DNA from 4 places in the Arthrobacter sp. AOP36-F1-5 genome. Region 1 is predicted to be linked to each of the others. Evidence: riboswitches for the same ligand, from Rfam matches in the RefSeq annotation. Region 1 holds a riboswitch; each other region holds the start of a gene.
The links. A riboswitch is a leader RNA that binds a small molecule or an ion and turns the genes downstream of it on or off. The one in region 1 is predicted to bind thiamine pyrophosphate.
Positions count from the first base shown of each region.

Region 2: it holds a riboswitch for thiamine pyrophosphate, as region 1 does, so the genes downstream of both, AC3ZI9_RS09425 (ECF transporter S component) here and AC3ZI9_RS13925 (ECF transporter S component) in region 1, are expected to answer to the same signal.
Region 3: it holds a riboswitch for thiamine pyrophosphate, as region 1 does, so the genes downstream of both, thiE (thiamine phosphate synthase) here and AC3ZI9_RS13925 (ECF transporter S component) in region 1, are expected to answer to the same signal.
Region 4: it holds a riboswitch for thiamine pyrophosphate, as region 1 does, so the genes downstream of both, thiC (phosphomethylpyrimidine synthase ThiC) here and AC3ZI9_RS13925 (ECF transporter S component) in region 1, are expected to answer to the same signal.

Region 1 is NZ_CM176892.1:3,039,745-3,045,346, reverse strand. Features, by position in the region: gene AC3ZI9_RS13950 (Na+/H+ antiporter subunit D) at 1-672, shown strand, start outside; gene AC3ZI9_RS13945 (Na+/H+ antiporter subunit E) at 669-1,337, shown strand; gene AC3ZI9_RS13940 (MrpF/PhaF family protein) at 1,334-1,600, shown strand; gene mnhG (monovalent cation/H(+) antiporter subunit G) at 1,597-1,995, shown strand; gene AC3ZI9_RS13930 (DUF4235 domain-containing protein) at 2,002-2,271, opposite strand; TPP riboswitch at 2,341-2,467, shown strand; gene AC3ZI9_RS13925 (ECF transporter S component) at 2,521-3,141, shown strand; gene AC3ZI9_RS13920 (ATP-binding cassette domain-containing protein) at 3,146-5,584, shown strand; gene AC3ZI9_RS13915 (aminodeoxychorismate lyase) at 5,591-5,602, opposite strand, start outside.
Region 2 is NZ_CM176892.1:2,065,029-2,070,630, reverse strand. Features, by position in the region: gene AC3ZI9_RS09435 (LLM class flavin-dependent oxidoreductase) at 1-1,262, opposite strand, end outside; gene AC3ZI9_RS09430 (3-oxoacyl-ACP reductase) at 1,265-2,029, opposite strand; TPP riboswitch at 2,354-2,448, opposite strand; TPP riboswitch at 2,506-2,615, shown strand; gene AC3ZI9_RS09425 (ECF transporter S component) at 2,650-3,282, shown strand; gene AC3ZI9_RS09420 (ABC transporter ATP-binding protein) at 3,369-5,003, shown strand; gene AC3ZI9_RS09415 (energy-coupling factor transporter transmembrane component T family protein) at 5,000-5,602, shown strand, end outside.
Region 3 is NZ_CM176892.1:3,500,493-3,506,094, forward strand. Features, by position in the region: gene thiD (bifunctional hydroxymethylpyrimidine kinase/phosphomethylpyrimidine kinase) at 1-663, opposite strand, end outside; gene thiE (thiamine phosphate synthase) at 660-1,334, opposite strand; TPP riboswitch at 1,391-1,491, opposite strand; gene AC3ZI9_RS16185 (aldehyde dehydrogenase family protein) at 1,571-3,010, shown strand; gene AC3ZI9_RS16190 (glycine betaine ABC transporter substrate-binding protein) at 3,116-4,009, opposite strand; gene AC3ZI9_RS16195 (ABC transporter permease) at 4,076-4,927, opposite strand; gene AC3ZI9_RS16200 (quaternary amine ABC transporter ATP-binding protein) at 4,928-5,602, opposite strand, start outside.
Region 4 is NZ_CM176892.1:615,791-621,392, forward strand. Features, by position in the region: gene AC3ZI9_RS02830 (alpha/beta fold hydrolase) at 1-424, shown strand, start outside; gene thiC (phosphomethylpyrimidine synthase ThiC) at 643-2,442, opposite strand; TPP riboswitch at 2,439-2,546, opposite strand; gene AC3ZI9_RS02840 (globin domain-containing protein) at 2,634-3,815, opposite strand; gene AC3ZI9_RS02845 (RrF2 family transcriptional regulator) at 3,904-4,344, opposite strand; gene AC3ZI9_RS02850 (hypothetical protein) at 4,370-4,852, opposite strand; gene AC3ZI9_RS02855 (phosphomannomutase/phosphoglucomutase) at 4,849-5,602, opposite strand, start outside.

The sequences.
Region 1 (5,602 bases):
GGGGTCGCCACCGGCAGCGCCGTCGCCCTGGCGGCCACCGTCTACTACGTGGCCCACCACATCATCGTGCAGACCTCGCTGTTCCTGGTCGCCGGGCTGATGGAACGCCGGGGCGGGACCTCGAACGTGGACCGGCTCGGGTCGTTGGCCAAGCTGTCACCGGTGCTGGCGGTACTGTTCTTCATCCCGGCGATGAACCTGGCCGGCATCCCGCCGTTCTCCGGGTTCCTGGGCAAGGTCGGGTTGCTGCGCGGCGGCGTGGACCTGGGGACCCCGCTGGCCTGGGTCCTGCTGGCCGGGGCCCTGGTGACCTCCCTGCTGACCCTGTTGGCCGTCGCCCGGGTCTGGAACCGGGCGTTCTGGCGTCGCGCCGAGGACGCCGAGGACGCCGACCCGATCCTGCTGATCGCCGCGGAGGAGGCCCGCCGTCCCGCCACCGGGACGACCGGCGTCAAAACCCAGCCACATCGCCTGAGCGGACGGGGGGATGCGGCCGTGCTGCCCCCGACCATGGTCTTCGCCACCGGGGTGCTGGTGGCCCTGGGGGTGGCCCTGACCATCTTCGCCGGGCCGCTCTTCGACCTGGCCGACCAGGCCTCGCAGCAGATGCTCGAACGCACGCCCTACATCGAGGCCGTCCTGGGCGCCTCCGAGACGGGAGGCGGACGATGAGCCCGCACCGGCATCCGCGTCCGGCACGGCCCTCGGAACTGCTCACCGGGGCCCGCAGCGCCCGGACCAGGGCACGACGGCGTCGTGCCCGCTTCCTGATCGAACTTCCCCTGATGTTGTGGCTGGTCCTGGTGTGGGGCGCCCTCTGGCGGGACTTCAGCCCCGGGAACCTGATTTTCGGGTTCGTCATCGCCCTGGGGGTGGTGACGACCTTCAAACTGCCTCCCGTGGAGCTCTCCGGCCGGTTCAACCCCTGGCAGGGGCTGGTGTTCACGGTGTTGTTCCTGCGTGAAATCGTGCGGGCGAGCATCCAGGTGGTGCTCGTGGTCCTCCGGCGCGGGCCGAAGGTGCGCAACGCGGTCATCGGCATCCGCATGCGCAGCCAGGAAGACCTCATGGCCACGGTCCTGGGGCATGTGCTGACCCTCATCCCGGGGTCCTTCGTCGTGGAGATCGACCGGACGACCTCCACGCTTTACCTGCACGTGCTGGACATCAACACCGTCCAGGAGGCCGAGGACTTCCGGCGGCAGGTCAGGTCCATCGAAGCGAGGATCATCCGGATGATGGGCAGCCGGGAGGAACTGGCGGCCCTGGACGCCGAGGGCCCCGCAGGCCCCGACCCCGCAGCACGAGCGAACCGATCGATGAAGGAGCACCCATGATCATCGTCGCTGCCTGGATCGCCGGGGTCGCCCTGGCGCTTGGCGCCGTCATGGCACTGATCCGGTTGGCCAGGGGCCCGTCGATCCTGGACCGGACTCTGGCCCTGGACGTCCTGTTGATCATCATCCTGTGCGGACTCTGCGTGGACATGGTCGTGAACCGGCATCTGAACCACATCGTGTTCATCGTCGTCGGGTCGCTGGTGGCCTTCATCGGTTCGGTCACCATCGCCCGCTACGTCACCGATCGGAGGGGGCAATGATCGTGCTTGGACTGACCGAGGGCGGGATGCTGGACCAGGTCCTGGACTGGATCGTGGTGATCAGCATGGTCTCCGGGGCTCTGCTGTCCGTGGCCGCAGGCATCGGCCTGCTGCGTTTCCCGGACCTCTTCTCCCGCATGCACGCGGCCACGAAACCGCAGGTCCTGGGATTGTTCCTGATGCTGCTCTCCGTCGCCCTGCAGATCAGGGCCTGGTCCGCGGTGCCGATACTGGTGCTGGCCTGGTTCTTCCAGCTGCTCACCGCCCCGGTGACCGCCCATATGGTCGGTCGTGCCGGCTACCGGACCCGGCACCTCAAACAGGAGACGCTGGTCCTCGACGACCTCAATGAAGTGGTCTCCGAGGCCCAGCGCCGCCTGGACGAAGGCCGCTGACGAGGATCAGACCTCGTCGGCCGTGTGGTTGAAGCGGGCAATGGCCCGCTGCGTGCCACGGTTGGTCAGGACCTGGATCACTGCGGACACCACGGCGGAGACCACAGCGAACCCGAGCGCATGACGCATCGATGCCTCGGCCTGGGCTTCCTTGTCGTTCGGCTTCGGGGGGTTCTCTCCGGTGACCTTGTACCAGATGGTGTCCACGAGCTTGCCGCCGACGAAGCCGGCGCCGATCGACACGACCGCGCCGACGATCTTCAATAATGCGTTCACGAACGATTCTCCCGTCGGTAGGTGATTACCTGCCCAGCATAACGCGCTGTAGACTCGGCCCTACTGAATCACCTACGACAGGGGAGCGTCGCCGACCGGCCACGGCCGGAATCTTCGACGCTGAGAGTGCGGAACACCGCAGACCCTCGAACCTGCTCCGGCTCGTACCGGCGAAGGGAGTCGAGAATCTCAGGACCCGCGGAACCGCCGCGGGGTCCTCCCCTCCTTGGACCCAAGGAGGAACACCACATGAGCAGCACCCTCTCGGCGGCACCGACCGCCCGTTACACCTGGCGCGTCGTGGACATCGTCGTCGCCTCCGTCATCGCCGTGGCCTCCGGGGTGATCTTCTGGGCCTGGAACACCACCCACCACGCCTTCGACTTCATCTTCGTGGCCTTCCCGCCCTCATCCGCCCTGCTGGCCGGAATGTGGCTCTTCCCCGCCGTCCTGGGGGCACTGATCATCCGCAAACCAGGGGCCGCACTGTTCTGCGAGATGGTAGCCGCGGTCGTTTCCTCGCTCCTGGGCTCCGAATACGGCTGGACGGTCTGGGCCTCGGGGATCATCCAGGGCCTCGGCGCCGAAATCGTCTTCGCCGTGCTGCTCTACCGCCGCTGGTCGCTGCCGGTGGCGCTGTTCGCCGGGCTGCTGACCGGGATCTTCGGTGGAGTGAACGACGCCTTCGTCTTCTCCTGGTTCCCCGACTACACCGAGAGCATGAAACTGGCCTATGTGGTGTTCATGGCCATTTCGGGCCTGGTCATCGCCGGATTGGGATCCTGGGCACTGACCCGGGCCCTGTCGCGAACCGGGGCCTTGTCCTCGATGGCGTCGCGGAAGGCCGCCCAGGAACGGGTCCTGGGTTGAACCGATGACACATGATGCACCGACCGGGGCCCGGGGCCCTTCACCGGCCACCGGGGTCGGCGACGTCCGCGCGGCGGCGGTCAGGGCCAGCGGTTGGGGATGGCAGCATGCCGGACGCGAGGAGCCCGCCGTGCTGGGGCTGGACCTGGACATCGACGCCGGGGAGAAGGTGTTGCTCGTCGGCCCGTCCGGGGCCGGTAAATCGACCCTCATGCATGCCCTGGCCGGGGTGTTGCAGGACGATGAGGACAACGCCTCCGCAGGGGAACTGCTCATCGATGGCCGACCCGCCGCGGCCGCCCACGGCCGGACCGGGCTGATGCAGCAGGACCCCGAGACCCAGATCGTCCAGGCCCGGGTGGGGGACGACGTCGCCTTCGGGGCGGAAAACCTTTCGGTGGATCCGGAACTGATCTGGCCCCGCGTCATCGAATCCCTGCACGCCGTCGGGCTCAGCCTGCCCCTGGACCACCCCACCTCCTCCCTGTCGGGGGGACAGAAGCAACGACTGGCCCTGGCCGGGATCCTGGCCATGCGCCCGGGACTGGTCCTGCTGGACGAACCCACCGCGAACCTCGACCCCGAGGGGGTGCTGGAGGTCCGTGACGCAGTGATCGACGCCGTGGGCGCCAGCGGGGCGACGATGATCATCGTCGAACACCGGCTGGCGGCCTGGGCCGACGCCGTGGACCGCGTGATCGTCCTGGAGCCCGGCGGCGGCATCGCCTACCAGGGCACACCGGCCCGGCTCTTCGCCCCCGGACCCATCCGGGACCGGCTCATCGACGCCGGGGTCTGGGTTCCCGGCCACACTCCCGTGCTGCCGGCCCGGCCGAAGCCGGCAGCACCGGCCGCCGGCCTGTTGAGGGGACGGGGGTTGGCCGTGTCCAGAACGGCCCAGGGTCCTGCCGCCGTATCGGGTCTTGACCTGCGGATCGACGCCGGGCAGGCGCTGTGCATCACCGGGGCCAACGGGGCGGGCAAATCAACACTGGCGTTGACCCTGGCCGGGCTGCTGCCCGAACGGGCCGGCAGCGTCGCCGCCCTGCCGGGCCTCAGCGGCGACCAGGGCGCCGCGGGGGCCTCCGACCCCGGGGACGCCGACCGGCCCTACCGGTGGCGGGCCGGGGAACTGGTCGCCCGGATCGGCACCGTCTTCCAGGAGCCCGAGCACCAATTCGTCACCGCCACCGTGCGCGAGGAACTGGCCTTCGGCCCACGACGGGCCCGCAGACCGGGGTCGAAGACCCGGCTGTACACCGACGAGGAAATCACCGGACGGGTCGATGAGCTGTTGGACCGGTTGGGGCTGAGGCATCTGGCCGAGGCGAACCCGTTCACCCTCTCGGGAGGCGAAAAGCGCCGGCTGTCGGTGGCCACCGTGCTCGCCGCCCGCCCCCGACTACTGATCCTCGACGAACCGACCTTCGGCCAGGATGCCAATACCTGGAGGGAACTGGCGCTGTTGCTGCGCGAACAACTCCAGGACGGCGTCGCCGTCGTCGCGGTCACGCACGATGCGGGCTTCGCCGCCGCCTTGGGGGCTTCCACGGTCGAGGTCGTCGCCGATCGACGCCCCTGCCGGGAACCGGGCAGGACCACACCGCAGGGCCCGGACCCCACCACCGCCCGGGCCTCCGGGGGGATGCCGGGGCTGGAACCCGATGCCGGGGCCCGGGCGAGCTTCTTCGGGCTGTGCAACCCGTTGGCCAAGCTTGCTGCGGTGGTGCTGGCCACGGTGCCGTTGATCGCCTCCCTGGACCTGGTGACCTCCAGCATCGTCGTCCTCGCCAGCCTGCTGCTGCTCCGGCTCGGGGGGATCGCCCCGGGACGCTTCCTCCTGCGGGCGTGGCCTTTACTGGTGGCGGCCCTGTTTGCCGCCTGGGGCACCGCGCTGGTCGGCAACGATGCCGGCGCGGTCCTGCTGGACCTGGGGGTGGCCACGATCAGCGAGGGGTCCCTGGTCTCCGGGGTGGCCACCGGACTGCGGATCTTCGCGGTAGCGGTTCCCGCGGTCATCGTCCTCTCGAGCACCGACCCCACCGATCTGGCCAATGCCCTGGCCCAACAAGCCAGGCTTCCGCACCGTTTCGTGTTGGGTGCCTTGGCCGGGATGCGCCTGATCGGGCTGCTGGCCGAGGAATGGGTGACGTTGGGCATGGCCCGCCGGGCCCGGGGCGTGGGCGCCCAAGGAGGATTCGTGCAGCGTCTGCGGGCCAATGCGGGGCAGAGCCTGGGGCTGATGGTCCAGGCCATCCGCCGCGCCTCGCGGCTGGCGGTCACGATGGAGGCCAAGGGCTTCGGCGGGACCCACCGCACCTGGGCGCGGACCGCCACCTTCTCCTGGCGGGACGGGGCCCTGGTGGCCGGAGGCCTGTCCCTGGGGGTGGTGGCCACGGCGGCCGCCCTGCTCACCGGCGCCTGGAACCTCGTCTGGGGCTAGCCGGTCCTAGCCGACGGC
Region 2 (5,602 bases), 970 kb from region 1:
CCCCGACGTTGCAACACTGGAACCACCCGGTCCACGAACTCCTCTAGGGAATCAGGCAGCATCGGCGGCATCAGGTTGAAGCCATCGGCAGCGCCCGAGGTGAACCAGCGTTCGATGGAGTCGGCGACCTGCTCCGGGGTCCCCACCATCGTGCAATGGCCGCCGCCGGCAGCGAGTCGACCCAGCAGCTGTCGGACCGTGGGGCGTTCGGCTTCCACGATGCGCAGGATCGTGGCGTACCTGCCCTGTGGGCCGGTGAATTCGCTCGCCGGTGGCAGAGCCGGAACCGGTGCGTCGAGGTCCCACTCGCTGCAATCCTGCCCGATGAACATTCCCAGCTGGGCCAGCGACTGTTCGGTCGGTAGGAGGGCATCCACCTCTGCCTGCCGCGCCAACGCCTCGACTTCGGTGGATCCGAGGTAGGTGACCAGTCCGGGCATGATCGCGACCTTCGACGGGTCCCTGCCTTCGGCGGCAATGCGCTGCTTCAGATCCGCGTAGTAGTCCTGCCCGCTGGCCAGATCGTAGGCCACCGCGTAGATCCCTTCGGCATGGCGTGCCGCTAGCTGGCGACCGGATTCCGAGGCCCCGGCCTGGAACAGGACCGGCCGGCCTTGCGGGCCCCGGGGCACGTTCAGCGGCCCGGCAACACCGAAATGCTCGCCGTCGTGGTTGATGGGCCTGACTTTCTCGGGATCGGCGAAGAACCCCGAACGATCGGCGAGCACCGCGTCATCGGCCCAGGAATCCCAGAGGGCCAGCGCGACGTCGATGAATTCGGCGGCCCGGGCATAACGTTCGGGACTGGCCGGCATGGAATCCATCGAGTGGTTGCGCGCCTCGGCGTCGAACATCGAGGTGACCACATTCCACCCGATGCGCCCGGCGCTGAGGTGATCCAGCGAGGCGAGCATCCTGGCAGCGTGGTACGGGGTGTAGAAGGTCGTGGAGACGGTGGAGATCAGCCCGATGCGGCTGGTGCTCCGCGCCATGGCGGCCAGCGCCGTCAACGGTTCGAAGAACCACCGGGGGCCGGCTGCCGGGTTTCCCGCCGAGTGTCCGTCGGCGAAGAACACGGCATCGAAGAGGCCGGCCTCGGCGGTTTGGGCCAACCGTTCGTAATGCTCGATGCTGCCCAGTTGCTCAACCGCAGAGTCCGGGTGGCGCCACGCTGCCTGGTGGTGCCCGCAGGCGTTGAGGAAGGCGTTGAAATGTAGTTGGCGTGGTGCCGTTTCGGCTGTGTTGATGGGGTGTGTGCTCATCTCTAGTTCATCACCAGTCCGCCGTCGACCACCAGATTCTGCCCGGTGACCGCACGGGCCCAGGGGGAAGCGAAGAACAGGATGGCGTCGGCGAATTCGGCCGGTGTGGTGACCTTGCGCAAGGGGGTGGAGGAGGCGATGAAGTCGAAGACCTCTTCGGGGGTCGCGGCGCTGGCGTCCGTGGTGCGTAGTAGACCACCGGAGACCATGTTCACCGAGACCTGGTGTTGGCCCAGGTCGGCGGCGAGTGTTCGGGTCAGGGCCAGCAGGGCGGCTTTGGAGGCGGTGTAGTCGTGGTACGGGACCACGGGGTTTTGGAAGAGGTTGGTGCCGATGTTGATGATCCGCCCGAAGCCCTGTTTACGCATCCCCGGCAGCGCCGCCTGGGCGGTGTTCAGTGCGCCGCGAACACTACCGGAGAACTGGGTGGTGAACTCCTCCCAACCAATCTCTGCGGCCGAGGATCGGGCCTCGCCATTGAAGGAGAAATCGGCCAGCGCGTTGTTCACCACGGTGGTCACGGGGGAACCGAAATGGGCCTGGGAGGCCACGAGCATGGCGGTGACCTGCGCCGGATCGGTGACATCTGCCTGGACTGCCAGGGCACGGTCGGGCCCCAGACCGGCAGCAAGTTTCTCGGCGGCTTCGGCGGACTGCCGGTAGTTGATGACGACGCGGGCGCCTTGTGCGGCGAAGGCCTGCACGATATGACGGCCCAAACCGCGGGCGCCCCCGGTGACAAGGACAATCTGGTCTGAGAGGTTCATTTGGTCTCGCTTTCATGGCTGCCGAGGGCAGGTGGTGGTGGAAATGAAGAGGATCGTTGCGGGCAGCATCGCCCGGGGGAGAGAGGTGAGGGCCCCGTGAGACACGCGGGGAGCACGGTGGTCGTGCTGTGGTGTCCGACGGTGGAGAGCAGGCTGCGCAGGAGAGGTTTCAGCTGGGCCGCAGCTGGCGGGCAGAGGCTAAACCGCTGGCCGAGAGACGGCACGGCAGGATGCGGAGCGCCAGGGTGGACGCAACCAACGCATGGCGACATCGGGCCGTGGGGTGGCGGTCCGGCAGGACCTTCCAACATGGAGGTTTAGGTGAAGAAGCACCTGCAACATCCCTTCGCTAGTTCGAACTAGATCAGGTTCAACGGGTGTTCTCTCAGCCAGAAATCATGGCACCCCGTGTCACTGCACCACACCCTACACACTTCACGCAGCGATTCGACAACTTCGTGTCCACGTGTACAGTCTGTGCTGAACACGGGAGTCCGGTGAGCCGGGCTGAGAGGAAGCTGATCAAGCTTCGACCGTCGAACCTGATCTGGGTCATGCCAGCGCAGGGAGGCAAAACTCTAAATCCCGTGCCCTGTTCACTCAACAGAAGGGGCACGACAGTGCACTCAATAACGCCGCCATCCACCACGCCACTACCGGCGCGACGACGCTTTTCCTTCGACCTCAAGGACCTGGTGCTCATCGTGGTCCTGGGGGTCGTCTTCGGATTCCTCTACTGGGCGTTGGTCCAGGCATCGGCCGGGCTGACCCTGCTGATGGGCCCGTTCGGGGACCTCTCCTCGCATCTACTCTTCGGCGGGTGGCTCATCGTGGCCCCGATCGCCGTCGCCATCATCAGACGACCCTTCGCCGGGATCCTCGCGGAGGTCATTGCCGGTGGGGTGGAGGTCGTTTTCCTCGGCTCGACGGCAGGACCCATGCTTTTCCTGGTGGCCGCCATCCAAGGTCTGGGCAGCGAACTTCCCTTCGCCCTGCGTCGCTACCGGTCTTTCAGCTGGCTCACCTACGCTTGCTCCGGACTACTCGGAGCAGGATTGGCCTTCGCCGTCTCGGCCTTCCGTTTCGGGTGGTACGGCCAGGATTTCTTTGTCATCCGGCTCATCGTTCAACTGCTCTCCGGGCTCATTCTCGGCGGTCTCCTGGCCCGCAAGACCGTTAACGCCCTGGCTAAAACCGGCGTCGTGGACAACTACGCCATCGGCCGGGACCAGCCAACCGCCGAGGGAGCATGAAACCGGCAAGCACGCCGGTAGTCGTGCTTGAGAACGTGACCGTAACCTACCCCCGAAGGCAGGTGCCGGTCCTGGATCGGGTGACCTTGAGTCTCGAAGCAGGCGAACAGGTCATCATCCTGGGGCCCTCGGGGGCCGGAAAGTCGACGCTTTTAAACCTGATGACCGGGGTCATCCCGCATTCGGTGGCGGCACGGTTCACTGGCCGGGTCCTCGTCGCTGGTCAGGACACCGCTCACACCGGCGTCGCCGAATTGTCACGGACCGTCGGCGTCCTGGCCCAGGACCCCGAATCGGCGATGTGCATGCCCGATGTGCAGCGGGAGATCGCCCTTCCACTGGAGAACCATGCGGTACCCCCACGACAGATCGAGGGCCTGATCGATGAGGTGCTGGAACAGGTCAACGGAGCCAGCCTCAAGGACAGGTCAACACGGCAACTCTCCGGTGGCCAAGGTCAACGGGTTGCCTTGGCGGCCAGTCTGGTCGTGGAGCCGCCGGTGCTGCTGCTCGACGAACCCACCTCGATGCTTGACGCCGAAGGCATCTCCTCGGTGCGCCGGTCCATCGACCGGGCGGTGCACGACCGTGGCCCCGCCGTGGTGCTGGTGGAACACCGCATCGACGAGTATGCGGGAGCCGACGGTGTGGCGGGGCTTCCCGGACGGGCCATCGTGCTCGACGCCGAAGGGGCCCTGATCGCTGACGGCCCCACACAGACCGTGTTAAAACAATCGGCACGCCAGCTCGTGGACGCCGGGTGCTGGACACCGTTGGAAACCGAGCTGCAGGCTGCATGCGGCACCGAAGGCGGTTTGGCATCGCCCATCGTCCGCGAAGAATTGCTGCACTGGGCGGAGGGCCAACCAACGGTTCCGCAGCCGACGCAGGCCACCGACAGCGTGGTCCTCTCAGCCCGGGGCCTCTCGATCACCCGGGCGCCAATCCCTGCCCGGAAACGACGCCGCGAACCCGCGGTGATCAGCCCCCAACTTGAAGGCATCGACCTGGAACTACGCTCCGGGGAGATCGTCGCCCTGTTGGGCGCCAACGGGACGGGCAAGACCAGTCTGTTGCTCGCGCTCGCCGGGCTGCTGCAACCACTTGCCGGCACGATATCGGGGGACCGCCCCGGGCTGGTGTTCCAGAACCCCGAACACCAATTCGTGGCCACCACGGTCCGAGAAGAAGTTGGCCATGGCCTGCCGGCGCTCATCAATGGTCGTCCTGCCCAGGAGAAGATCGATGACCTGCTGGCCGAACACCGGCTGACGCATCTGGCCGCGAGCAACCCGTTCCGACTCTCGGGCGGGGAAAAGCGGCGGCTCAGCGTTGCGGCCATGCTCGCTCATTCCCGCAACGTCCTGTTGGCCGACGAACCGGGTTACGGGTTGGACCGGAAAGCCACCATCTCGATGATGGGAGCCTTCCGGGACGCGGCGGCCGACGGACAGTCGATCCTGTTTTCCAGCCACGATCTACGCAGTGTCGCGAGCCTGGCCCACCGGGGAATCGTCATCGCCGAGGGCACCATCATCGCCGACGGGCCGATTTTTGACGTGCTGGGCGACCGAGACGTCTTGGCCAGGGCAGGGATCGTGCTGCCCCCGCTGCTGGACTGGCTGCTGGGCCTCGGGAAGAGTCCGGAGCAGATCAAGAACATCCTGGATGCTCTGGATCGCGAAGTTGCGCCTGCGGCACGGATGCAGGTGCCCTCGTGAGCGCGGCCCCCTTTCCGTGGGTGGTCACGACCACGCCCTTGGGCCGTCGCAACCCCACCATGAAGCTCGCCCTGCTCTTCGTGGTCTCCTTCGCCTTGCTCTTCGTCTTCGACCCGCTGACCCCGGCCCTGCTCTATCCGTTGGCGCTGGCCGCCGTGCTGATCTGGGGCCGGCCCTCGCCCCGGATGCTGCTGCTGGCCCATATCCCGTTCCTGGGTTTTGCCCTCGGGATGCTCATGATCAATGCCATCACCCGGCCGGGGGAGGAACTCTTCACGGTGCTGGGCCTGCAGGTCAGCGTCGAGGGGGTGAACCTGGGGACTTCCCTGGCCCTGCGCACGTTCGTTCTGGGGGTGTTGTCGATCGGTTTCGTCCTCTCCACCGATGCCGTGGCCCTGACCGACAGCCTGCATCAACAGGCCAGACTGGGTCCGCGTCTCTCCCATGCCGTCCTGGCCGGATACCAGATGCTCCAAGATCTGCCGGGCACCTGGCAGACGATCCGGCAGGCCCATGGGGTGCGGGCTCCCGAGCTGGCTCCGGGGCTGCGTCGCCCCACGATCCGGGAGTTCGGGCATGCCTCCTTCGCCCTGCTCGTG
Region 3 (5,602 bases), 460 kb from region 1:
CGCCGCGGAGAGCGAGCACCCGGTCCCATGGGTGTTCGGGGTGTCGATGCGGTCACCCTCCACGGCAGCCATGACGCCGTCGGGGCCCACGAGGGCATCCGGGCACCGGCTGCCGGTGAGGTGGCCGCCCTTGGCCAGGACCAGGACAGAATACCGCCTCGCGAGCCGGGCTGCCTGGTCCAGGACGTCGTCCCATCGGGTGCAGACCGGCTCCTCGAGCAGTGCCGCCAATTCCGCGGTGTTCGGGGTCAGGACATCGGCCCACGGGAGCAGCCGACGCAGGGCCTCCTCGGCGTCGTGCTCCAATAAGCGGTCCCCGGACGTGGAGATCAGCACCGGGTCCACCACGACGGTGGTGCCCGGGCGGGTACCCAGCCAGGCGGTGGTGGCTTCGATGACCTCGGCGGAGGCCAGCATGCCGATCTTCACCGCATCGATCCGGATATCGGCGGCGACCGTCTCAAGTTGCCGGGTGAGGAATTCCGCCGGAGGGGTATGGACCCCGGTGACTCCCCGGGTGTTCTGGGCGGTCAGTGCGGTGATCGCCGCCATCCCGTAGCCACCGCAGGCGGCAATCGATTTCAGGTCGGCCTGGATCCCGGCCCCGCCGGAGGGGTCGGCCCCGGCGATGGACAGGATGTTGGGGGTGTTCGGGGCGCTCATGCGGTCTCCGTTCGTGCTGCCCGGGTCCATTCCTGAACCAGGGCGGCAGCAGAGTCCCGGGGTTCGGCGGCGGAGCAGATGGCCCGCACGACGGCCATGCCGATGGCCCCGGCGGTGTGCGCGTCCGCGGCGTCGCCGGAGCCCAGCCCGCCGATCGCCACGCAGGGCAGCGGGGCCCGGGAGATCAACGAGGCCAGGCCGGGGAACCCCAGCGGGGTCGGGTGGTCCTTCTTGGTGGGCGTGGCCCGGACGGCCCCGGTGCCCAGATAGTCGATGGTGCCTGCCGGCAGTTCCGCTACTGCCGCGAAGTGGTCCTCGGTGCTGGCGCTGAGCCCCAGCACGGCATCGGGTCCGATGAGGGACCGGACGAGTTCGGCGGGCAGGTCCTTCTGGCCGATATGGACCCCGTCCACGCGGATCCCTGCCGCACGGGCCGCCAGGTAGACGTCCACCCGGTCGTTGAGCAGCAGCAGGGCCCGGCCCGCGGTGTGTTCGGCGCAGGCGGCCGCCTCGGCCAGGAATTCGCGGGCGGACAGGTCCTTGCAGCGCAGCTGGATGGTCCCGACCCCCGCGGCGACGGCCTCGGCCACGATGGTGGCCAAGGGCCGTCCGGCCGTGCTGGTGGAGTTGGCGACGAGGTAGATCCCGCTTCCGGGAACCGGCGCGCTCATGCGAGCACCGCCTCAACAAAGCAGTCGGTGGGTGAATGGGCCAAGGTGGGCGCATGTTGGTGCATGGGCGACATCCCTCCGCTAGTACGAACTAGATCAGGTTCTTGCCGGGTGTGCTCTCAGTCCGCGCCGGTGGCGGACACCCCGTGTCAGTGATCGTGAGCCTACAGTCCCCCACTGGGGGCGGCAAACCGACCGGCTGCCCCGCCGGCGGTGTCCACGTTAGTGTCGTACCCATGGCCATGAACCGACGTTCCCGTCCCCCAGCAGTTTCCGCGCCCGTCGTGCCGGCGGGCCCCGACGCCGAACTCCCGGCCACCGCGGCCCGCCGGCTGCGTGATGCCGCCGACTCCCGGCTGGCCCACCCCCGCAGGTTCCGCAGCGCCCAGCTCAAGGCACTCGAACGGCTGATCCAGGATCAAGAACAGACCCTATGTGACGCGTTGATGACGGATCTGGGTAAACCGGCGGCCGAATCCCGGCTGACCGAACTGGATCGGGTGAAGGCCGAAATCGATCATGCCCTGTTGCACCTGGGCGACTGGATGGCGGATGAGGCGGTGAAGGTCCCGCTGTCGCTGCAACCGGCGTCGGCCCGCGTCCAGGCGCGTCCGTTGGGCATGGTCCTGGTGATCGCCCCCTGGAACTATCCGGTCCTGTTGCTGCTCGGCCCGCTGGTCGGTGCCCTGGCGGCAGGGAACACCGTGATCCTCAAACCCTCCGAACTGGCTCCGGCCACCTCGGCGGTCATGGCCGCCCTCATCCCGCAGTACCTGGATCGGCGCGCTGTCGCGGTCCTGGAGGGGGCCGCGGAGACGACGAGCGAACTTCTGGAGATGGACTTCGACCACATCTTCTACACCGGAGGCGAACGGGTCGGGAAGATCGTGGCCCGGGCCGCGGCGGAAACGCTGACCCCGGTGACCCTGGAACTGGGCGGGAAGAGTCCGGCGGTGGTCGCCGACGGGAACTTCCCCGCCATCGCCCGGCGGTTGGCCCACGGGAAGTTCATGAATGCCGGACAGACCTGTGTCGCCCCGGACTACGTCCTGGCGGTCGGGGCCACGGCGGCGGCCGAACTGGAAAAGCAGCTGCCCAAGGCCATCGGCGCGTTCTATGGGAAGGACCCCTCGGGCAGCAAGGACTATGGGCGGATCATCAACGCCTCGCACTTCGAACGTCTGGAATCCTATCTGGGGCAGGGACGGGTGGTGGCCGGGGGGACCAGCGACGCGGAGGCGAGGTACATCGCCCCCACGGTCCTGGCTGACGTCGACCCGGCGGCCCCGGTGATGACGGAGGAGATTTTCGGTCCGATCCTGCCGATCATCCAGGTCGACCGCTTCGATGATGCGGTGCGGTTCATCAACTCCCGCCCCTCACCGCTGGCCGCCTACCTGTTCAGCGAACGCCCGCGCCTGCACACCTCCTTCGAGGACCAGGTGCGGGCCGGGGCGATCGCCCATAATGTGTGCAGCATGCACCTGGCGGTCCCCGCGCTGCCCTTCGGCGGGGTGGGGGCCTCGGGGACGGGGAACTACCACGGCAAATTCGGGTTCGATACCTTCAGCCAGCAACGTCCGGTGCTGTCCAAGACCGCGATGCTCGATACGTTGCGGGCCGTCTACCCGCCCTTCGGCTGGGCCAAGCGGAAGATCATGCGTTCGATCGGCTGATCCGCCCGGCCGAGTGCCCCGACAGACGAAGGGCCCGGACCGCATTCAATGCGGTCCGGGCCCTTCGCTACGGTCGGTGCCATGGCACCTGCCGATGGATCGTGGCTACTTCTCGGTCAGCGAATCCACGTAGTCCTGGTTCTCGGAGATCCACTTGTCGACGATCGGTCCGTAGTCATCGGTGTCCGTGTCGTTGAACATGGCGTTCTCCAGGGAGAACAGGTGGTCATCGTCGATCGTGAAGTCGTTCAACCACTCGGTCAGTCCCGGGTAGGTGTCGGCGAAGTCGGCGTTGCCGTAGGAGGTGATGGTTTCCGCGTCGCCCATGGCACCCTTGGGATCCTTCAGATCCTTGATCGGGAACTCGTCGTAGGCCCAGTGCGGGCGCCACAGGGTGACGACGATGTCCTCATCGGCGTCCGTGGCCTTCTTCAGCTGGGCCAGCATGGCCGGGGTGGAGGAGGTCTTGAAGTCCATCTTCTCCAGGCCGTAGTCCGGGATGGCCGCCTTTTCGGTGGTGTCGGTCAGCCCGGCGCCCGGGTCGATGCCATAGATCGTGTTGCCGAACTTGTCGGCATTGGCCGCCAGGTCCTCGAGCGAATCGATCGGGGCGTCTTCGTTGACCGCGATGGTCAGCTTGGCATCGTCGTACCAGGTGCCCAGCTTGGTCATGTCGTCGCCGTACTTCTTCAAGTACTTCTTGTGCGTCAGCGGCATCCAGACGTCCATGGTCAGGTCCAGGTCACCGGAGGCGACACCGGCGAAGACCGGGCCGGCATCGGCGTCGGTGAGTTCGACGTCGTAGCCCTTCTTGTCCAGGATCTGCTTCCAGAGGTTGGACACGGCCACGCCTTCGTCCCAGCCGGCCATGACGCCGATGTTCAGCGCGGCCTGGTCGCCGTTCTCAGGCGAGTCGGGGACCTCGGATTCGCTGCTTCCGGTGTCGCCGCTGCCGCAGGCGGTCAGCGCGAGGGCCGCCGTGGCGGCGATCCCCATCATTGATGCGAATTTCCTTTGCATTGTTCATTTCCTTTCTTCGCGCCCCGCCAGCGGGGCGTAGGGTCGTTAGCCGTTTTTCGCCGGCACGTTGGATTGGCCCAGGGAGGCGGTGATGCGGTCCAGGAAGATGGCCAGAATGACCACCGACAGACCTGATTCGACACCCAGGGGAGTGTTCAGGGTCGTCAGGGAGGCGTAGACATCCTTGCCGAGACCACCGGCGCCGACCATGCCGGCGATGACCACCATGGACAGGGAGAGCATGATGACCTGGTTGATGCCGGCCATGATGGTCGGCAGCGCCAGCGGGATCTGGATCTGGCGCAGGATGCGTCCCGGGGAGGCGCCGAAGGCCTGGCCGGCCTCGACGACCTCGGTATCGACGCTGCGGATCCCCAATTCGGTGAAGCGGGTGCCCGGCGCCATGCCGAACACGATCGTGGCCACGATTCCGGGGACGACGCCGATCCCCAACAGCAGGATCGCCGGGACCAGGTAGACGAAGGCAGGCATGGTTTGCAGGAAGTCCAGGATCGGCTTGACGACCGCCGAAACGATCTTGGATTTGGCGGTGAGGATGCCCAGCGGAACACTGATGATCACCGCGACGATGCTGGCCACCAGGACCAGCGACAGGGTCTCCATCGAGTGCTCCCACTGGTTCATCCCGTAGATCAACAGCAGTCCGATGACCGTACCGATGGCCATCTTCCAACTGCGCAGGAGCCAGGCCAGCAGGGCCAGCACGAGGATGACGACCCAGAACGGCGGAGCGGTGAGGATCCACGCCAGCCCGTCGTACCAGTTCTGGAAGAAGGACTTGATGAGGTTGAAGAGCCCGCCGAGGTTGGCGATGAACCAGTTGAGGACCACTTCGCCCCAGTGGCCGACGGGAATGCGGAATAGCTGATCGGTCATTTAGAGGGCACCTCCTTCGTCGTCGGATGCAGCCGCGGGGGCATCGGTGTCTTCCGGCTGGTCGGCGGCGACCACCGGGACGCTGCTGGTGGTCGAGGGGACGTTGCCCAGCGCGGAGAGGAGGGTGGCGCGGGCGATGGCGCCGATGAGCCGGCCCTCGTCGTCGACGACCGGCAGGGGTACCGGCGACTCCACGGAGCGGCCGAACAGGTCGTTCAGCGCCGTCTCGGCGGTGACCGGGTCATTGCCGACGGTGATGATTTCTTCCAGGTCGGTACCTCCGCGTTCGAGCAGGCCCATCACCTCGCGGTCGCGGACGGCTCCGAGCAGCTTGCGCTGCCGGTCCAGCACGAAGGCGGCCGAGGTCTGCAGTTCGCGCATGGTCCGCAACGCATTGCGGGCACCACCGGAGAGGTTGACGACGGAACGCGGGGTCTCCATGACCGTTCCGGCGGTGAGCACCCGGGTCCTGTCGACGTCGCGCACGAAGGCCGAGACGTAGTCGTTCGCCGGGCGGGTGAGGATGTCGTCGGGGGTGCCGATCTGGACGATCTCCCCGTCGCGCATGACCGCGATCCGGTCCCCGAGGAACATGGCCTCGTTCAGGTCGTGGGTGATGAAGACGATCGTCTTGCCGAGTTCGGCCTGCAGTGAGGCCAACTGCTCCTGCATATC
Region 4 (5,602 bases), 1.1 Mb from region 1:
GCGATTAGGGGACGCCGAATGGTTCTGGAAGGTCCAGGCCGGGGCCTTCGGGATTCCCGCGAACTCCCGCAGGCTCTACTCCGAACATGGGCTGACCCTGCGTCCGGACAACATGAAGGCGATGCTGGACGAGGTCCAGGCGGGCGGCCTGCCCGACGGGCTGGGGGACTACACCGAACGCCTGATGATGGTCGCCGGGGCCCGTGAACCGGCCCTGGTGCGCAAGGGATTCGCCGATGTGGCCGCGGTTCGCCGGGACACGGTCTTCCGTCTGGCCCCGGGGCTGCACCATCAATGGAGCGTCGAGGATCCGTTGTTCTTCAACGCGATGGTCCGCGCCTGGATCGAACGCGGTGAGGTCCACCCCCGGCTCGGGCGGGTTCCCGGGCTCCACCAGGCAGACCCGGATCCCGCTGGAGACTGATTGGTCTGGATCGCGGTCTCCGCAAGGCTTCGCTGCGTCAGGTGCGGACGCGCCGTATCACCTCCGGGCCGTGGACGGCTACATGACATAGTCCATATACCGACGACCGCTCCGGGCAACCGCCTGCGTTCCTGCCAGGGGAGCAGCTGCAGAAGTTGCCCGGAACGTTGGAGGCGCCCGTTGCCTCCCGTGCGGACGCCGTCGTCGTACCCGGTGGATCAGTCGGTGCCGTTGCCGACGGGGATCGTCGCCTGGAGGTAGATGCTGGACCCCGAATCCGCGAATTCACGGCTCTTCGCCTGCAAACCGGCTTCGATGTCATCGGCCAGTGCCCGTTGGCGTTCGGTTCCCCCGAACTCCTCGCGGATGTCCTGGGAGATCCGCATCGAACAGAACTTCGGCCCGCACATGGAACAGAAGTGCGCGGTCTTGGCCGGCTCCGCAGGCAGCGTCTGGTCGTGGAACCGCTGGGCCGTGGCCGGATCCAGACCCAGGGCGAACTGGTCGTTCCAGCGGAACTCGAAGCGCGCGGCCGACAGGGCATCGTCGCGGGCCGTCGCCCCGGGATGCCCCTTGGCCACATCGGCGGCATGCGCGGCGATCTTATAGGTGATCACCCCGGTCTTCACGTCGTCCTTATCCGGCAGCCCCAGATGCTCCTTCGGGGTCACATAGCAGAGCATCGCCGTGCCGTAACGGGCGATCTCGGTGGCCCCGATGGCGCTGGTGATGTGGTCGTAGCCGGGGGCCGTATCGGTCACCAGCGGACCCAGGGTGTAGAACGGCGCCCCGTCGCAGAGCTCCTGCTGACGCTCGACGTTCTCGCGGACCAGATGCAGCGGGATATGTCCGGGTCCTTCCACCATCACCTGCACGTCGAACTGCCAGGCCCTGCGGGTCAACTCGGCCAGGGTATCGAGCTCAGCGAACTGGGCGGCGTCGTTGGCATCGGCCAGGGAGCCGGGGCGCAGCCCGTCACCGAGGGAGAAGGCGACGTCGTAGCGGGCGAAAATGGCGCAGAGCTCGTCGTAATGGGTGTAGAGGAAGTTCTCCTGGTGGTGGGCCAGGCACCACCCGGCCATGATCGATCCACCGCGGGAGACGATGCCGGTGACCCGGTCGGCGCTCAAGGGCACATGGCGCAGCAGCACCCCGGCATGAATGGTCATGTAGTCCACGCCCTGTTCGCATTGCTCGATGACGGTGTCGCGGAAGATCTCCCAGGTCAGTTTCGATGCATCCCCATCGACCTTCTCCAGCGCCTGGTAGATCGGCACGGTGCCGATGGGCACCGGGGAATTGCGGATCAGCCATTCGCGGGTGGTGTGGATGTCATCGCCGGTGGACAGGTCCATCACCGTATCGGCGCCCCATTGGGTGGCCCAGGTGAGCTTGTCGACCTCCTGGGCGATCGAGGAGGTGATGGCCGAGTTGCCGATGTTGGCGTTGATCTTGACCAGGAAGGCCTTGCCGATGATCATCGGCTCGGATTCGGGATGGTTGATGTTCACCGGGATGATCGCCCGTCCGGCGGCGACTTCGCGGCGGACCAATTCGACGTCGCAGTTCTCGCGCAGCGCCACATAGCGCATCTCGTCGGTGAGGGTGCCCTGTCGGGCGTAATGCATCTGCGTGACGGTACGCCCCTGGTGCGAGCGCCTCGGTACCGGGGTCGTGCCGCTCCATTCTGCCGAGGCGGCCCCGCGACGCACGGCGGACCGGCCGTCGTCGTGCAGGGTGCGTTGGCGACCGGCGTATTCGGCGGTGTCACCCCGGGCGGTGATCCATCGGGTGCGCGGACGCGGGAGGCCGACGGTCGGTTCGGAGCCCGGACCGGCGGTCCGATACGCCAGATGGGGCTCGTTGGCGCTGCCGTCGGGGGAATCCGCCAGGCAGATCGCGGTGACCGGGACCCGCAGGCCGTGTTCCGGATCCTCGATCCACTGCAACCGGTGCTGTGGGTGCTGTTCCCACGCGGTGGCGGACGGGGTGGTGGGTTTTACTGTGGAATCGCTCATTTGAGCCCTCAACTTCCTACGCCGGCATGACCCGGACAGGTTCGACGGTCGCGAGCGGTGGCAGCTCGATCTCAGCCCCTCCTGGGGCACCCGTGTGGACGTTGCGAGCGTAACGGAGCGGCCCGCGATCTGGCTAATCCAGTTCGCGGGCCGCTCCGGTGTGGCGCCCCTCCGGGGCAGCGGGCTCGTGCCTAGGCGGCAAGCCAGAGGTCGGGACCGAAGACCTCGTAGTGGATGTTCCGCGGGGCCACGCCGGCGGCGATGGCCTGGCTGCGCACCGCACGCATGAATGGCAGCGGACCGCAGAGGTACATCCGGGCATCCTCGGGCAGCTCGACGCCGGTCAGGTTCATGAACCCCTCGACGGCCTGCAGGTCCGCGGTGGTGCCGGTGGTGTCCTCGAGCCACAGGCGCATCTCGACGTTGGGCAGCTGCTCCACGGCGGCGAGCATCTGGTCCTTCAGCGCCCAGTTCGATTCCATGGCCTCGGCGTGGAGCACCAGCACCTGGCGGTCCGACCCGGTGGAGACCAGCGACTGCAGGGCCGAGGCGCTCGGGGTGCACCCGATGCCGGCGGTGGCGATGATGATCGGCCCGCCCTCCATGTCCAGGGTGATGTCACCGTAGGGGTTGGACAGTTCCACGACGTCGCCGACCTCGAGATTGCGGTGCATGAAGGGGGAGACCTCCCCGCCTTCATCCAGCTTGGTGGTCAACACCCGCTCGGTGGTGGATTCGACGTTGTCGGAGAGGGAGTACTGGCGGCACTGGCGCAGCCCGTCGGCCAGCGGCACGCGGATGCTCACGAACTGGCCGGGCTTGGCCACCGTGACGGCGGTGTCATCGGCCGGCTCGAAGCGGAACGTCATGCAATCCTGGCCGGAAGCCTCCGTGGAGGTGACCTTCCATGGGGCGTAGATCCGGTCGTTGGCCTGTTCGGCGTAGAGGCCCTTTTCGATCTTGACCAGGGCGTCGGCCATCAGCCAGTAGACCTCGGACCAGGCGGCGACGACCTCTTCGGTGGCTGCTTCGCCCAGATCCTCGGCGATGGCCGCGAACAGGTGGTCGAAGACGATCTGGTACTGGTCGGGCTGGATGCCCAGCGACGTGTGCTTATGGGCGATGCGGGACAGCACTGATTCGGGCAGCGATTCGGGGTGTTCGATCAGGTGGGAGGCGAAGGCGGCAATGCTGCCGGCCAGGGCCTGTTGCTGGGCTCCGTTCTTCTGGTTGGCGCGACTGAACAAGCCGTCCAGGAGTTCAGGACGTGCCGCAAACATCCCGGCATAGAACTTCTTGGTGATCTCACCGATCCGTTCGCCAATCACGGGAAGTGTCGCCTGGACGACGGGGCGGGACGTTTCTGAGAGCATCGAATCTCCTCGAGGTCGAATTACTTGCGTCTGATCCGCAAGTATTATGATACATTTCTACACCTTGTAGAAAACTGGGGCAAATCGGCTATCGCGAGATGGGAAAAGGAAGGGGGACCAGCGCCGGGGAGGACGCCAGATCGCGGATCGACCAGTGGTCCAGCTCCTGGTAGAAGGCCTCCTGGGCGCGCGCCAGGGCTGTGCGGAGCCGGCAACCGGCGATCAATGGGCAGGCGGCCGTGCCGTCGTCGGTGGTGCACTGGGCGAGATCGCCCTGCCCCTCGAGGCTGCGCAGCAACGTGCCGGCGCCGAGGGACAGCCCCGATTCGTTGATCTGCACGCCACCGGTGCGCCCGCGTTTGACGTCGATGTGTTTCAACTGGCCGAGCTTGTGCACGGCCTTGGAGACCTGGTTGTAGGGGATGTCGATTGCCTCGGCGATCTCCCGGGTCCTCAGCAGGGGATCGGACCGGGCGGCGAGCAGCATCAGGATGCGCAGGCACACATCGGAAAAGGCGTTGATCTTCATGATGTCGACGCCCGGTCCCCACGGATCAGGCCCAGATCCTCAAATCAGCTGGTTCGGGGGTGGGCTCCTGGAAGGTCCACTCGCTGCCTTCGGCGGCGGGGGAGGCATAGGGCTGGATGATGGCCACTGCCCCGCCGAGGCTGTGCTCCGCTAGGGCATGGACGGCGTCGACATCCTCCTGCAGCAGGGTCACATCGGAGACCAGGGCCACGGCCACGAAGTTCTCACGCTGACCGATCAGCAAGGTGACCAGGTCATCCATCATGACTTCGGCATCGATATCCGCTTCGGGATCCTCGTCGTCCTCATCGGGTTGGACCGCCAGCAGGCGCAGTTCCCCTTCGGCCTCGCCGTCGGGCTCCAGGCCGATGGCGAAGGGCAGGAAGACCCCGTTGGTTTCAAGCTGTTCGCGGGCGACGCCCAAGGCGGTGCCGAGCACCTTGTTCAGGTCCTGGTGGGCGGCCTCACCGAGTTCGGCCAGCCGGTTTTCCGTGGGGTTTTCGCTCATGCATTGCTCCTGACAAGGGTGAGGACCGCGTCGCGGACGCGTTCCATGGTCGGGGTGTCTACGGCTTCCCCGTTATAACGGAGGAAGGGTTCGGTGTTGGAGGGGCGGAGGTTGAACCAGAAGGATCCGTCCGTGGCCTTCACCGTGGTGCCGTCCAGCCTATCGACCACCGTCTCCGGGGTCGAAAAGCTCTCCAGCACCCGGGCCACGGCCGCGTCCTTGTCCTCGACCTCGGAGTTGATCTCGCCCGAGGAGAAATACGGTTCGTATTCGGCGGCCAGATCTCCCAGGGCACGGTCCTGGGAGCCGAGGGCGGCCAGCACATGCATCGCGGCGAGCATGCCGGTGTCCGCGTTGTAGAAATCGCGGAAGTAGTAGTGGGCGCTGTGTTCGCCACCGAAGACGGCCCCCTCGGCGGCCATGACCGCCTTGATGAAGGAGTGGCCCACCCGGGTGACCACCGGCCGTCCGCCGTCGTGTTCCACCAGTTCGGGGACCGCGCGGGAGGTGATGAGGTTGTGGATGATCACCGGGGTCTGCTCGCCGGCGGCCTGCGCCCGGGCGATTTCACGTCGGGCCACCAATGCGGTCACCGCCGAGGGGGACACCGGAAGACCCGCTTCGTCGATGACGAAGCAGCGATCCGCGTCGCCGTCGAAGGCCAGACCGATATCGGCGCCGTGTTCGAGGACGGCGGCCTGCAGGTCCTTGAGGTTCTCCGGTTCCAGCGGGTTCGCCGGGTGGTTGGGG